DNA from 3 places in the Mesorhizobium sp. P2_D6 genome. Region 1 is predicted to be linked to each of the others. Evidence: predicted binding sites of a transcription regulator. Region 1 holds the regulator's gene; each other region holds the start of a gene.
The links. The regulator HrcA, encoded in region 1, represses chaperone genes, less so after heat shock. The targets are predictions, from matches to a motif close to GTTAGCACTCNCNNNNNGNGAGTGCTAAC.

Region 2: a site for HrcA is predicted at 1,406-1,434, ahead of groES (co-chaperone GroES). Genes of this name have one in related genera too.
Region 3: a site for HrcA is predicted at 2,634-2,662, ahead of groES (co-chaperone GroES). Genes of this name have one in related genera too.

Annotation. Positions count from the first base shown of each region.
Region 1 is NZ_JBFUEG010000019.1:83,750-88,550, forward strand. It holds gene rdgB (RdgB/HAM1 family non-canonical purine NTP pyrophosphatase) at 1-276, opposite strand, end outside; gene AC1D1L_RS28310 (VOC family protein) at 276-686, opposite strand; gene rph (ribonuclease PH) at 877-1,593, opposite strand; gene hrcA (heat-inducible transcriptional repressor HrcA) at 1,847-2,932, shown strand; gene AC1D1L_RS28325 (hypothetical protein) at 2,969-3,172, shown strand; gene AC1D1L_RS28330 (PQQ-dependent sugar dehydrogenase) at 3,276-4,625, shown strand; gene AC1D1L_RS28335 (hypothetical protein) at 4,604-4,801, opposite strand, start outside.
Region 2 is NZ_JBFUEG010000021.1:3,689-8,489, forward strand. It holds gene AC1D1L_RS28960 (hypothetical protein) at 1-275, opposite strand, end outside; gene AC1D1L_RS28965 (class I SAM-dependent methyltransferase) at 513-1,310, shown strand; gene groES (co-chaperone GroES) at 1,496-1,792, shown strand; gene groL (chaperonin GroEL) at 1,856-3,511, shown strand; gene AC1D1L_RS28980 (TetR/AcrR family transcriptional regulator) at 3,741-4,352, opposite strand; gene AC1D1L_RS28985 (zinc-dependent alcohol dehydrogenase family protein) at 4,630-4,801, shown strand, end outside.
Region 3 is NZ_JBFUEG010000016.1:121,388-126,188, forward strand. It holds partial or broken gene AC1D1L_RS26670 (DUF1173 domain-containing protein) at 1-1,060, shown strand, start outside; gene AC1D1L_RS26675 (DNA -binding domain-containing protein) at 1,958-2,221, opposite strand; gene groES (co-chaperone GroES) at 2,715-3,011, shown strand; gene groL (chaperonin GroEL) at 3,077-4,732, shown strand.

The sequences.
Region 1 (4,801 bases):
GTTGGCGGTGTAGACGCCGGGTGCGCCGTCAAGCGCGTCGACGCAGAGGCCCGAATCGTCGGACAGCGCCGGCAGGCCAGTGGCTTCAGCCGCGGCAAAGGCCTTGATGTAGGCGTTTTCCTCGAAAGTGGTGCCGGTCTCGTCCGGCTCCGGCAAGCTGTAGTCCTTGGCCGACTTCGCCTCGAAGCCGAACGGACCCATCAAATCGGCGAATTCGCGCAGTTTGCCTGCATTGTGGCTGGCGACGACGATCTTTTTTCCATCGAGAGAATGCATCAAAGGCCCCAGATCCGTGGCTCGGCGAATTCGATCGAATTGCCCGAGGGGTCGCGTATGTAGATCGAACGCCCGCCTTGCGGCCATTCGAATTCGCTTTCAATGGCGATGTCTTTCGCCTCAAGCTGCGCCTTCCAGCGCCCGAGTTCATCCCCGCTTGCCGCAAAGCACAGATGACCCTCGCCGACCGTGCCGTGCGGCGGCACTTTCAGCCGCGCATCCGGCGCCGGCGGGATTTTGGTCGCCTCGGCGTTGAAGATCAGCAAAACGCCGGCGCCGCAGCGGAAGAAGAGATGGCGGCCGTCGACTTTGCCGAGGAGGTCGAGGCCGAGGATGTCGCGGTAGAACGCTTCGGCGGCGGCGAGATCGGTGACGTAGAGAGCGGATTCCAAAACAGCAGAGGGAGTCACGAGGCACCCCCCTCTGCCCTGCCGGGCATCTCCCCCGCAAGGGGGAAGATTGGCAGTTCCGCTGGCGGCGTCTCAACGTTGATGGTTGGCGAAAACGGTAGCAACCTCTGATCTCCCCCCTTGCGGGGGAGATGGCCGGCAGGCCAGAGGGGGGTGTGAAGGATCGCCGACGTCATCGCAGTAAATTCAATCAGGCCACAGCCATCTGCTGCAAACTCACCAACCTTTGGATGCCCTTCTTGGCCAGACCCATCAGCTCCGCGAACTGCCCTTCGGAGAAAGGCTCGCCCTCGGCGGTGCCCTGGATCTCGACGATGCCGCCCTTGCCGGTCATGACGAAATTGGCGTCGGTACCGGCCGACGAATCCTCGATATAGTCGAGATCGATGACCGGCTGACCGTCATGGATGCCGCAGGAAATTGCCGCGACATGGTCTTTCAGCACTTTGGCAATGCTGGCCATCTGCCGTGCTTCCATCCAGCGCAGGCAATCGTAGAGCGCTACCCAGCCGCCGGTGATCGAGGCCGTGCGGGTGCCGCCATCGGCCTGGATGACATCGCAGTCGACGGTGATCTGCTGTTCGCCCAGCGCCTGCAGGTCGACGACCGCGCGCAGCGAACGGCCGATCAGCCGCTGGATCTCCAGCGTGCGGCCGCCTTGTTTGCCGGCAGAAGCTTCACGGCGCATGCGTTCGCCCGTCGAGCGCGGCAGCATGCCGTATTCAGCCGTCACCCAGCCCTTGCCGGAATTGCGCATCCAGCCCGGCACCTTTTCCTCCAGGCTCGCCGTGCACAGAACATGCGTGTCGCCGAATTTCACTAGGCACGAGCCTTCGGCGTGTTTGGACACGCCGCGCTCGAAGGAGATGGCGCGCATTTCGTCGGCTTGGCGTTTGGAGGGGCGCATCGAGGCCTCTTTCTGTTCTTTTTGCGGTTGCGTGGGCGGCTTGTAGACGCATGCAGCCCATGGCGCAAAGGAAAATGGCCGCAAACGCGGCGCCGTGACCGCATACGGCATTGGGCGATCGCAAGAGCGACGCCGCTGGCCGCAAACGCGGCAGCGGGCGATCTGGAACAGACGCCGCTGACCGCAAGTGCGGCAGCGGGTTGCGCAGGGGCGAAGGAAGTCTATATCCTTTAGCCGGAGGTTTTTGGCCCGAATGACCAAGGCAGTCACCGAACCCAGTCTGCTGGCACCCGCGCTGCAGTCGCTCGACATGCGCTCGCGCGACATTTTCCGGCGCATCGTTGATTCCTACCTCAAGGATGGTGAGCCTGTGGGATCGCGCAGCCTGTCGCGCATCCTGCCGTCGTCGCTGTCGCCGGCCACCATCCGCAATGTGATGAGCGATCTCGAACATCTCGGCCTGATCTATGCCCCGCACATCTCGGCCGGGCGGCTGCCGACACAGACGGGCCTGCGTTTCTTTGTCGATGCCTTCATGGAGCTCGGCGATCTTTCCGACGAGGAACGCCGCGTCATCGAGGCGCAGGTGCGCGCCTCCGGCTCGGGCGCGACGCTGGAACACATGCTGACCGAGGCCAGCCAGATGCTGTCGGGCATGTCGCGCGGCGCCGGCCTGGTGCTGGCCACCAAGAACGAGGTGGCGCTGAAGCACATCGAGTTCATCCAGCTTGAGCCGACCAAGGCGCTGGCCGTGATGGTGTCGCAGAACGGCGATGTCGAGAACCGTGTCGTCGACCTGCCGGCCGGCATCACCGTCTCGCAACTGCACGAAGCCTCCAACTTCCTAAACGCCCATATCAGGGGCCGCACGCTCGCTGAGGCGCGCATCGAGATCGCTCGTATCAAGGACGAGACCAGGGCCGCCCTCGACACGCTGTCGCAGGATCTCGTCGAAAAAGGCCTGGCGGTGTGGGCGGGCGCCGACAGCGGCCTGCCGGCGCGTCTCATCGTGCGCGGCCGCGCCAATCTGCTCGAAAATGTCACCGCCCAGGCCGACATCGAATTGCTCAGGCACCTGTTCGAGGACCTGGAAACGCAGGACGGGCTGATCCAGCTGCTCGACCTCGCCGAGGACGGCCCCGGCGTGCGCATCTTCATCGGCTCGGAAAACAAGCTGTTTTCGCTCTCCGGCTCGTCGCTGGTGGTGGCGCCCTACCGCGACAAGGATGCCCGGGTCGTCGGCGCGCTCGGCGTCATCGGCCCTACCAGGCTGAATTATGCCCGCATCGTGCCCATGGTCGACTACACTGCCCAATTGATTACCCGGATGTTGAGATAAGTCCGAAGCCGGCATCACCGCAAAGGAGGGCGCAGAATGGCGCTTGAATCGTTCAAGGCCCAGATCAGTCTGCTGCTCGAGGAAATGGTCAACCAGCCCGAGGACGAGCACGAAATCCAGGAGCAACTGCGCGAAAAACTCCGCGAAATGCGCGCCATGGGCCTGCCGCTGCCGGACGATCTCGTCGCGCTGGAAAAGCGGCTCGACGACGATCTCGATGTCGAGGAAGAAGACAGCTGACGGGTTTCGCTTGAATCTGCGCGCACGCTTCTCTTTTGTGGCGCTCGCACGATATCTCTTCTTTGCATGACGCCCCAACTGGCGTGAATTCGAGGAGGACAGCGTGATCCGGATTGCCGGCTTCGCGAGCCTTGCCCTGCTTGTGGCCACCAGTGCCGTCGCTCAGCAAGCCGATCAACCGCTGCTGACCGGCAAGGACGCTTTCGGCGGTTGGAAGGCGGACAAACCGGGCGTGCGCCGGCTGATCAAGCCGGATGATCTGCAAAAGCCCTATCTTACTGAATCCGCCTCCAACGGCGCCGGCCTCGGCGATCGGCCCGAAGGCGCCAAGCCCGTCCTGCCGCCCGGCTTCTCGGCCGAATTGATCGCCTCCGGCATCGCCAATCCGCGCGTCGTGCGCGTGGCGCCGAATGGCGATTTGTTCGTTGCCGACAGCCACGCCAACCAGATCCGCGTCTATCGGCTGGCCAAGGACAGCGCGAAGCCGACCGAGGACGGCATTTTCGCCGGCGATCTCAACCAGCCCTACGGCATCGCCTTCTACCCGCCGGGCGACAAGCCGCAATGGGTCTATATCGCCAACACCGACAGCGTGGTGCGCTTTGCCTATCGCGACGGCGACCTGAAAGCCTCAGGCGAAGCGGAGACAATCGTCCCCGACATCCCGTCGGGCGGCCACTGGACCCGCGACATCGCCTTCTCGGCTGACGGCAAGACGCTCTATGTCTCGGTCGGGTCCAGATCGAATGTCGCCGAGGGCACGGGGAAGGAACCGCGTGGCGGCCTCGACGCCTGGGCCAAATCGATGCCGCTGGGTGCCGCCTGGGGCCGGGAGGGCGGCCGTGCCGACGTGCTGGCCTTCGACGCTGACGGCAAGAATGGCCGCATCGTCGCCACCGGCCTGCGCAATTGTTCGGGTATGACCGTGCAGCCGGCCACCGGTGCACTCTGGTGTGTCGTCAACGAGCGCGACGGGCTGGGCGACAATGTGCCGTTCGAATACGCCACCTCCGTCAAGGACGGCGCATTCTACGGCTGGCCCTGGTACTACATCGGCAACAATGAGGATCCACGCCGCAAGGGTGAGCGCCCCGACCTTGCCGGCAAGGCAACCATCCCCGACGTGCTGATGCAGGCACATTCGGCGCCGCTCAACATCGTCTTCTATGACGGCGGCAATTTTCCGGCCGAGTACAGGGGCGATGCTTTCGTTGCCCTGCACGGGTCCTGGAACCGCGGCGTACGCACGGGCTACAAGGTGGTGCGACTGAAGTTCAAGGATGGCAAGCCGACCGGCGAGTATGAGGATTTCATCACCGGCTTCGTCATTTCCAATGACTCCGTCTGGGGCCGGCCTGTCGGCGTCGCGGTGGCCAAAGACGGCGCGCTCATCCTCACCGAGGATGCCAACGGCACCATCTGGCGCATCACTCATGTCGACGGCCCTTCCTGAGCCCATTGGTTTGGCCAAGAGCTGCCCCAGTGCACGTCCCGATGTATCGCCTTGGGATAGGTATGGATCACCTCGGCCGATGAGACGCGGTCGTCGAAACCGGTATCCCTGAGATTGAAGAGGCCGACCGAGCCGAAGGACTTCTTCGCCCCTTGCGCGAAGCGGCTGTCGCTGAA
Region 2 (4,801 bases), on a different contig from region 1:
TGCACATCGGGAAAAGGTGGCTGCTTGCCCGCGCGCCAGGATCGCCGGTTGAGGAACGTCTCCGGAATGCCCTGATTGTTGAGATTGGTTTTGACGATGACCGGGCCTTGCCAGGCGTCGTCATGCGTTAGCAACGCGCCGCTGACCCGTCGCTTGGAGATGTCGGCCGTTGCGAGATTGAGGCAGAATGGAAAACCCCGCGCATAGTCGAGATAATCCGCCGGTGTAACGGTTGCATCGACATGTAGAATTGCGATGTCGGCACTGTGCGTCATGGCCGGGCCTTGCTGGATCCGGACCGAATGACCGCGCCTTTTCAGTTCTTCGAGAACATCGAAAAGCATATAGGGGCTCGACCTGCGCAGTAAGAGGTTGCGGCCGCTCTGGAACCGATCGTGCTCATGCGTTACGACGACAATACGTGCCACAGACAGCCTTTTGATTTTCTGCAATTTTCTAATAGGCGACTGTGAACACCAAAAGCCAGACGTCTCGGACTCTGCAAAGGCAGCATGACAAATCATTGGGACAATTATCACCGTCACTGGAGGCTTCTGGACGCGCCGCTTCGGCCGACGCCGGAAACCGTTGGTATATTCGAGCGCGAAGTCAGCCTGGCAAATGCCGATGTCCTGCTCCTGGGGGTGACGCCGGAACTTGCAGTGCTTGGCAGATCGATGCTGGCGGTCGACCAGTCGGCGGCCATGATCTCGGGCGTATGGGCTGGCGACAATACCTCGCGCAGCGCGATGGCTGGAAACTGGCTGGATCTGCCGGTTGCCGGGGCCAGCACCGAGGCAGTCATTGGCGACGGATGCCTGTCCGCCGTCGCCTCGAAGGCGGCGCGCAATCGCCTGCATGGCGAAATCGCCAGGGTCCTGAGACCCGGCGGGCGTGCCGCGATCCGCGTTTTCGCCGCTCCGGAAACGACCGAGGATCTGGCCAGCATTGAAGCCCAGGTGCTGGCCGGTGCGATCGAGAATTTCCATGCGCTCAAATGGCGGATCGCCATGGCGTGCACCACGGGCGGCCCGGATTTCGCGATCCAGGTGCGAATGATCCGCGACACATTCGACGGCCTGTTCCCCGACCGCGAGGCCCTTGCCGCGCGGACGGGATGGAGCATCGCCTCGATCAACACGATCGACGTCTATGCCGGCTCCGACGTAAGCTACAGCTTCGCGACGCTGGCCGTGCTGGTCGATGAGGCGAGTGGGTGGTTCGGCGACGTGCGCGTCGTGCCGAGCGGCTCCTATCCGCTGGCGGAACGATGCCCTCTGCTGGTGCTTGGATCGCCGAGGCGTCGCTAGGCTTCCCGTCAGACCACGGCAGGGCTCAAATTAGAGCAAATTGAGCCCACCGCTCGCCTTGACTCTCGAAAGCCACGCGCCTATTTCAGCGCCACGTTAGCACTCTCCCTTGGTGAGTGCTAACGCATGTCCGGCATCGCCGGATGGAGGAACTGTTCTCACCGTTCTCATTCGAGGAAGAAAAAATGGCAAAGTCGAAGTTCCGCCCGCTTCATGACCGCGTGGTCGTTCGCCGGGTCGAATCCGAATCCAAGACCGCCGGCGGGATCATCATCCCGGATACGGCAAAGGAAAAGCCGCAGGAAGGCGAGATCATCGCCGTCGGCTCCGGCGCTCGTGACGAAGCTGGCAAGCTGGTTCCCCTGGACGTCAAGGCTGGCGACCGCATCCTGTTCGGCAAGTGGTCGGGCACCGAAGTCAAGCTCAATGGCGAAGACCTTCTGATCATGAAGGAATCCGACATTATGGGCATCATCGGCTGATTATCGGCCTCACCGTCAACTAAATTTCGGGCTTGATCGCAAGCCCCTGCCAGGAGCTAAAACATGGCTGCCAAAGACGTAAAATTCTCCCGCGATGCCCGTGAGCGCATGCTGCGCGGCGTCAACATCCTTGCCGACGCGGTGAAGGTCACGCTCGGCCCCAAGGGCCGCAACGTCGTCATCGACAAGTCGTTCGGCGCCCCGCGCATCACCAAGGACGGCGTCACCGTCGCCAAGGAAATCGAGCTTGAGGACAAGTTCGAAAACATGGGCGCGCAGATGGTCCGCGAAGTTGCTTCGAAGACCAACGACATCGCCGGCGACGGCACCACGACCGCGACCGTTCTGGCGCAGTCGATCGTCCAGGAAGGCCACAAGGCGGTTGCCGCCGGCATGAACCCGATGGACCTGAAGCGCGGCATCGATCTGGCCGTGACCGAAGTCGTCGCGGCTCTCGGCAAGGCTGCCAAGAAGATCAAGACCTCCGAGGAAGTTGCCCAGGTCGGCACGATCTCGGCCAATGGCGACGAGTCGGTCGGCGCCATGATCGCCGAAGCGATGCAGAAGGTCGGCAACGAAGGCGTCATCACGGTTGAGGAAGCCAAGACCGCCGAGACCGAGCTGGAAGTCGTCGAAGGCATGCAGTTCGACCGCGGCTATCTCTCGCCCTACTTCGTCACCAACGCCGACAAGATGGTTGCCGAGCTCGAGGACGTCTACATCCTCCTGCACGAGAAGAAGCTCTCCAACCTCCAGGCCATGCTGCCGGTTCTCGAAGCCGTCGTGCAGACCTCCAAGCCGCTGCTCATCATCTCGGAAGACGTCGAAGGCGAGGCCCTGGCCACGCTGGTCGTCAACAAGCTCCGCGGTGGCCTGAAGATCGCCGCCGTCAAGGCTCCGGGCTTCGGTGATCGCCGCAAGGCCATGCTGGAAGACATCGCCATCCTCACCGGTGGCCAGGTCATCTCGGAAGACCTCGGCATCAAGCTCGAGAACGTCGGCCTCAACATGCTCGGCCGCGCCAAGAAGGTGTCGATCTCCAAGGAGAACACCACCATCGTTGACGGCGCCGGCAAGAAGGCCGAGATCCAGGGCCGCGTTGCCCAGATCAAGCAGCAGATCGAAGAGACCACGTCGGACTACGACAAGGAGAAGCTGCAGGAACGTCTCGCCAAGCTGGCGGGCGGCGTTGCGGTGATCCGCGTCGGCGGCGCGACGGAAGTCGAAGTCAAGGAAAAGAAGGACCGCGTCGATGACGCCCTCAACGCGACCCGCGCGGCCGTGGAAGAAGGCATCGTTGCTGGTGGTGGCGTCGCGCTGCTGCGCGCTTCGGCCAACATCAAGGCTGCCGGCGCCAATGCCGACCAGGCTGCCGGCATCAACATTGTCCGTCGTGCTCTGCAGGCTCCGGCCCGCCAGATCGCCTCGAACGCTGGTGCGGAAGCTTCGATCGTTGCCGGCAAGATCCTCGACAACAAGGGCGCGACCTACGGCTACAACGCCCAGACCGGCGAGTATGGCGACATGATCGCCATGGGCATCGTCGACCCGGTCAAGGTCGTTCGCACGGCTCTCCAGGACGCGGCTTCGGTCGCCGGCCTGCTCGTCACCACCGAAGCCATGATCGCGGAGGCTCCGAAGAAGGAGTCGGCTGGCGGCGGCATGCCCGGCGGCATGGGCGGCGGCGGCATGGGCGGCATGGGCGGCATGGATTTCTAAGAAGTCCATAAAGCACGCCCATGAACTAAGTTGCTCAAGCCCGCAAGCGGGCTTGAGTGGCGGCATGGATTTCTAAGAAGTCCATAAAGCACGCCCATGAGCTAAAGTTGCTCAAGCCCGCAAGCGGGCTTGAGTGGCGGCATGGATTTCTAATCCAGCCAACCTGGCTTGTGCATACGGAAAGGGCGCCGAAAGGCGCCCTTTCTGCGTTTAGGTTGGCTACCGAGGTTCAGACGGCGGCATCCGCACGTCGCTGCGTCTCTCCTCCAGTCAGCACAGCGCCTTTGACGAGAGCCGCGACCTCGTCGGCGACGACAGCCAGCGCCGAGCGGTCGCGGGTGGCCCGCGCAATCACCATCAGCCCTTCCAGCGAGGATTCGACCAGCAGCGCCAGGGCATGCGCGCGGCGCTCGGTCACCCCTGCCCTGACAAAGGCCTGTTGCAGAAGACCTATCCATTGCTCGAAAGCCGATCGGCAAAGTTCCGCCAGTTCCGGCACGTCGGTCGGCGAATCCAGCACCACCGGCGCGATCGGACAGCCCAGTGAAAACTCGTTTTCCTCCAGCATGCGTCCTACCGACTGATAGATGTGGTGGACGGCCACCGCCGGATCGCTCTCGGCGGCAAGCGCCTCGCCCAGCCTTTTCGTCACGCCGGCGACGCTGTCGCGCGTCACCTCGATGACCAACTGGTCCTTGCCGCCAGGAAAATGGAAGTAGAGCGAGCCGCGCGGTGCAGCACTGGCGCTCAAGATATCGTTGAGCGAAGTGCCGTGATAGCCGCGCTGCCTGAGCAGCAGCGCCGTCGTCTCGAGTATGCGGGTGCGGGTGTCGTTTGCCATGTCAGCCTCTGTCAGGAGCGGCCATTATAGGCCTTGCGCAAAATATGACAACCGGTCTACATAATATGTAGATCAGTCTACATACTTTTGGAGAGCGATATGCGCAGCTACCGTCTCGAAGGATCCGGCGGGGCCGATTCCTTGGCGATGCGTGACGAGGCTCGGCCAGAACCGAAACCGCATGAGATTGTGATCCGCGTTCGTGCCACCTCGCTCAACCGCCGCGACACGATGATCCTGGGCGGAACCTATCCGCTGACGCCGCGCCATGGGAGTCGTGCCGCTCAGCGACGGCGCCGGTGAGGTCGTCGCTGTTGGCGATCAGGTCACGCGCTTTGCCGTCGGCGACCGTGTCACCGGCAGTTATTTCGCCCGCTGGATCGACGGCCGCATCAATGCCGGGCTAATCGACCAGCTCGGCTGCACGCTGGACGGCATGCTGGCCGAAT
Region 3 (4,801 bases), on a different contig from region 1:
ACATGGTCAAGCCGATGCCGCTGTCGGGTGGCAGCCATGATCCGTCCTGTTCCTCTTACGAGCCGCCCGACGAACTGTCCGGCCTCGGCGTGCTGATGGGCAGCGCTATCCAGGTCGATTCCGAGAGCGGCATGGCCGAGCTGATGCTGGACTTTCGGCTGTCGAAGGTCGGCACGCGATCTGTGCCGGCAGCTGGCGCCGTAGGCTCGAACAGCGTGGTCGGAGACACCAGGAAACTCTCGCTGCGAGGCCTGCTCCATTGCCTCTGGCACGAAGCGGAGCTGACGGTCTGGACGTCACGATGGGCTGGCAAACGGCATTGGTGGAATATCCGTTGGCACCTCGTCGAGGCCGCTGGCCAGATGACGGTCAAGGGCGGAGCGCCGAAATCCTGTTCGTGCCCGAGCCGTTCCGGTCCGCCGATAAAATCGCGATCGAGCAAAGGCGCGGGCAGGCGCTTGCACCTGCGCTGCCCCCGAAGAGCGGCCCCAGAAAGCTGATGATCCTGGTCGGCGAGGTCAAGGAGTTCAGCCCGGCTCGGGGCGGTCACAAGTTGATCGTCAAGCACATGCCGGGGTTCGTGTTCCTGTTGGATGAGAGTCTTCATCGTCGGCTTCAAACCCGCTTTGAAACCGAGATGGCACTCTGGAGCGCGGATGAGGCATCGCATCTAGTCGCGATTGCCACCTTCGGGTTGACCCCGGCGGGGCTGGCGGTGATCGAGGAAATGGCCATCATGGTCGTGGCGGAGAATTGGGTGCCTTACGAGTCCGCCTATGAAAAGAAGCTGGTCGACGCCCTTGCAAGGACCAGGGAGCGAAGCATGAAAGGACTGCGCTACAATCTACCATTGGACAGGCCAACCGCGACGGCGATATTGCAGACACAGCCGCGGCCGGTTGGCCTTCATATCGTCCCCCCGTCTTCCGATGGCACATAGGAGGAAACGCTGAGCGAACTGATCGCGTCGCGACCGGAGTTCGATTCCTGGATCTGGCGGACGGCCGATAGTGAGATGCCGACTTTGCCTGGTCAGCAAGACGGTGGGCCCGTCATATGAGGCACCGTTCGCGGCCGGTATTTCAGGTACGCTGGTATTATCATCCAATTCGCTCGTCTGAGCGGATATTCCCGGCAAATGATGTATCCGCCCTGGACCACAGAGCGGGTTGCAGTGCGGACGTGCAGGCGATCCCTTCCGGTTCGCAAGTTGGGCGGGTACGCCGTGTTCGTAGCCGCTGATGAGCTTCATCGCCTCTGGCGCGCAACAAAAGGGCCGGGCTTGCAGCACCCGGCCAAGCAAGAGGGCAAAAACCTCCAGAGGGGAACGCGCCGGACGCAATGGGAGGAGAACGCCCGACGCACAACGGCATATAGGTCAGCAAGGATGACATCTCAACGACATGCCAGTAGACCACGAGGCCTGATCATCTTGGTGCACTGAAGCTTGCGAGCCCGGGCGTTTGCCAAAAACCTCATTTCACGTTGCTTTCGGAATTACAAAAGCTCAAGACGGCATGGCTGCATATATCGGTTCCGGCGCCTAGCAGCCGAAACGATTTCCGGGGCGAACGCGTATTAGTAATAGTTTATGACGATACTTATGCTGCCGAGACATTTATTGCCTTCCGCCACAACCATTACTATGTCGCGAGGCTTCGCCTGCTGCCTTCAAGCCAACCGGAGAATTTCATGACAGAAGAAGCCGAGCACAGCCTCAGAACACGGCTTCATCTTCTCCGCCTTAGCTGCGCCGGCCAGGTATGACGAGCGGCCGCCGCTGACCTGCATGGCCACGCCAGACGCATCGGCGCAGCGAACATTCTGCCTGTACGAGCAGCGGAGTTTGACAATGAATAGACGTATCCCGCAGGCCCGGATGTCATGCCATTCTTGTGGCGGACGGCCGTGATCACGTCTGAACAAGCAGCGTGTGTCGCCGCCCGTTCACCCTTATTTACGCGAACAACTCCTTGTAACCGGTGGTCATCATCCAGTTCGCCCGATCGAGATGGCTTCTCGCGGCTTTCCGCGCGCGCACCGGCTCTTCCGCCGGATCGATGCCGAGGATGACCTGCGCCATCTCCTCATAACTGGCATCGTCGGCGGAGGCGTCCAGGAACCTCAAGTAGGTCTTGAAGTGCTCCTTGTCGTAGGCGGTTAGGCTTTCCGACCAGGGGACTTCATCTTTAAGACCTGGTTCAACGTCTGTGTATTTCATCACGATATCGGGCTCCGGAAACTGGTCGAAGATTTCGCTTCGACAGGCTACCCGGACCGAGGGGAATATCATCCTCAAGGCGACATTCCGATCATCGTCGGCAAGAGCCCGCTCGAAGCGAGAAACGCTCCTTTGGCGATGCAACTCCAGGTTAGGGATGAATTGCAAAAAGCTCAAGACTGTTCGGCTCGCCGTCGATTCCGGCCGACTGCTCGGCCGTTAATTTCACATAATTTCACATTCCAAATAAGACACAAAAGTCGGCCCAGAGCTGCCGGCCGAAACGCGCTAAGGCATTGGGATGCGCCGCAATGGGGGCCAGGCTTCCGGGCCGATTCCAAATCTTTTGGCTCTTCGGCCGTCCGCTCATCCGTCTTGACCAGGACGAACCTACAGCCTATCTCACCGCCACGTTAGCACTCCCCACTGGCGAGTGCTAACCCAGGCTTCGGCAACGAAGAACCGTTCAACCTCCGCACCAGGGATATCCAAAATGGCAAAGTCGAATTTCCGGCCGCTTCATGACCGCGTGGTCGTTCGTCGGGTCGAATCCGAATCCAAGACCGCGGGCGGGATCATCATCCCCGATACGGCTAAGGAAAAGCCGCAGGAAGGCGAGATCATCGCCATCGGTTCCGGCGCCCGCGACGAAGCCGGCAAGCTCGTCCCGCTGGACGTCAAGGCCGGCGACCGCATCCTGTTCGGCAAGTGGTCGGGCACCGAAGTCAAGCTCAATGGCGAAGACCTTCTGATCATGAAGGAATCCGACATCATGGGCATCATCGGCTGACACGCCGCCGCCCTTCATCCGCACCATCCAATCTGAATTTCGGGCGAAATGCCCAGGAGTTAAACATGGCTGCCAAAGACGTAAAATTCTCCCGTGATGCCCGCGAACGCATGCTTCACGGCATCAACATCCTCGCCGACGCGGTGAAGGTCACGCTCGGCCCCAAGGGCCGCAACGTCGTCATCGACAAGTCGTTCGGCGCCCCGCGCATCACCAAGGACGGCGTCACCGTCGCCAAGGAAATCGAACTTTCCGACAAGTTCGAGAACATGGGCGCGCAAATGATCCGCGAAGTCGCGTCGAAGACCAACGACATCGCCGGCGACGGCACCACGACCGCGACCGTTCTGGCACAGTCGATCGTCCAGGAAGGCCACAAGGCGGTTGCCGCCGGCATGAACCCGATGGACCTCAAGCGCGGCATCGACCTCGCGGTTAGGGACGTCGTCTCGACGCTGATCAAGAACGCCACGAAGATCAAGACCTCGGAAGAGGTTGCCCAGGTCGGCACCATCGCCGGCAATGGCGACGAGTCGGTCGGCAAGATGATCGCGGAAGCGATGCAGAAGGTCGGCAATGAAGGCGTCATCACGGTCGAGGAAGCCAAGACTGCCGAGACGGAACTCGAAGTCGTCGAAGGCATGCAGTTCGACCGCGGCTATCTCTCGCCCTACTTCGTCACCAACGCCGACAAGATGGTTGCCGATCTCGAGGACGTCTACATCCTCCTGCACGAGAAGAAGCTCTCCAACCTCCAGGCCATGCTGCCGGTTCTCGAAGCCGTCGTGCAGACCTCCAAGCCGCTGCTCATCATCTCGGAAGACGTCGAAGGCGAGGCTCTGGCTACGCTCGTCGTCAACAAGCTGCGCGGTGGCCTGAAGATCGCCGCCGTCAAGGCGCCGGGCTTCGGTGACCGCCGCAAGGCCATGCTGGAAGACATCGCCATCCTGACCGGTGGCCAGGTCATCTCGGAAGACCTCGGCATCAAGCTCGAGAACGTCGGCCTCAACATGCTCGGCCGCGCCAAGAAGGTGTCGATCTCCAAGGAGAACACCACCATCGTCGACGGCGCCGGCAAGAAGGCCGAGATCCAGGGCCGCGTTGCCCAGATCAAGCAGCAGATCGAAGAGACCACGTCGGACTACGACAAGGAGAAGCTGCAGGAACGTCTGGCGAAGCTCGCCGGCGGCGTTGCGGTGATCCTCGTCGGCGGTGCGACGGAAGTCGAAGTCAAGGAAAAGAAGGACCGCGTCGATGACGCCCTCAACGCGACCCGCGCGGCCGTGGAAGAAGGCATTGTCGCGGGCGGTGGCGTGGCCCTGCTGCGCGCTTCGGCCAACCTCAAGGCCACCGGCGTCAACTCCGACCAGGCCGCCGGCATCAACATCGTGCGTCGCGCGCTGCAGGCTCCGGCCCGCCAGATCGCGGCCAACGCCGGTGCGGAAGCTTCGATCGTTGCCGGCAAGATCCTCGACAACAAGGGCGCGACCTTCGGCTACAACGCCCAGACCGGCGAGTATGGCGACATGATCGCCATGGGCATCGTCGATCCGGTCAAGGTCGTGCGCACGGCTCTCCAGGACGCGGCCTCGGTCGCCGGCCTGCTGGTCACCACCGAAGCCATGATCGCGGAGGCTCCGAAGAAGGAGGCGGCTGGCGGCGGCATGCCTGCCGGCATGGCTGGCGGCGGCATGGGTGGTATGGGCGGCATGGATTTCTAAGGTCCACGCACCTCAACAATCTCGAGGGCGGCAGCGATGCCGCCCTTTTCCTTGAAGTCGGATCCGGCC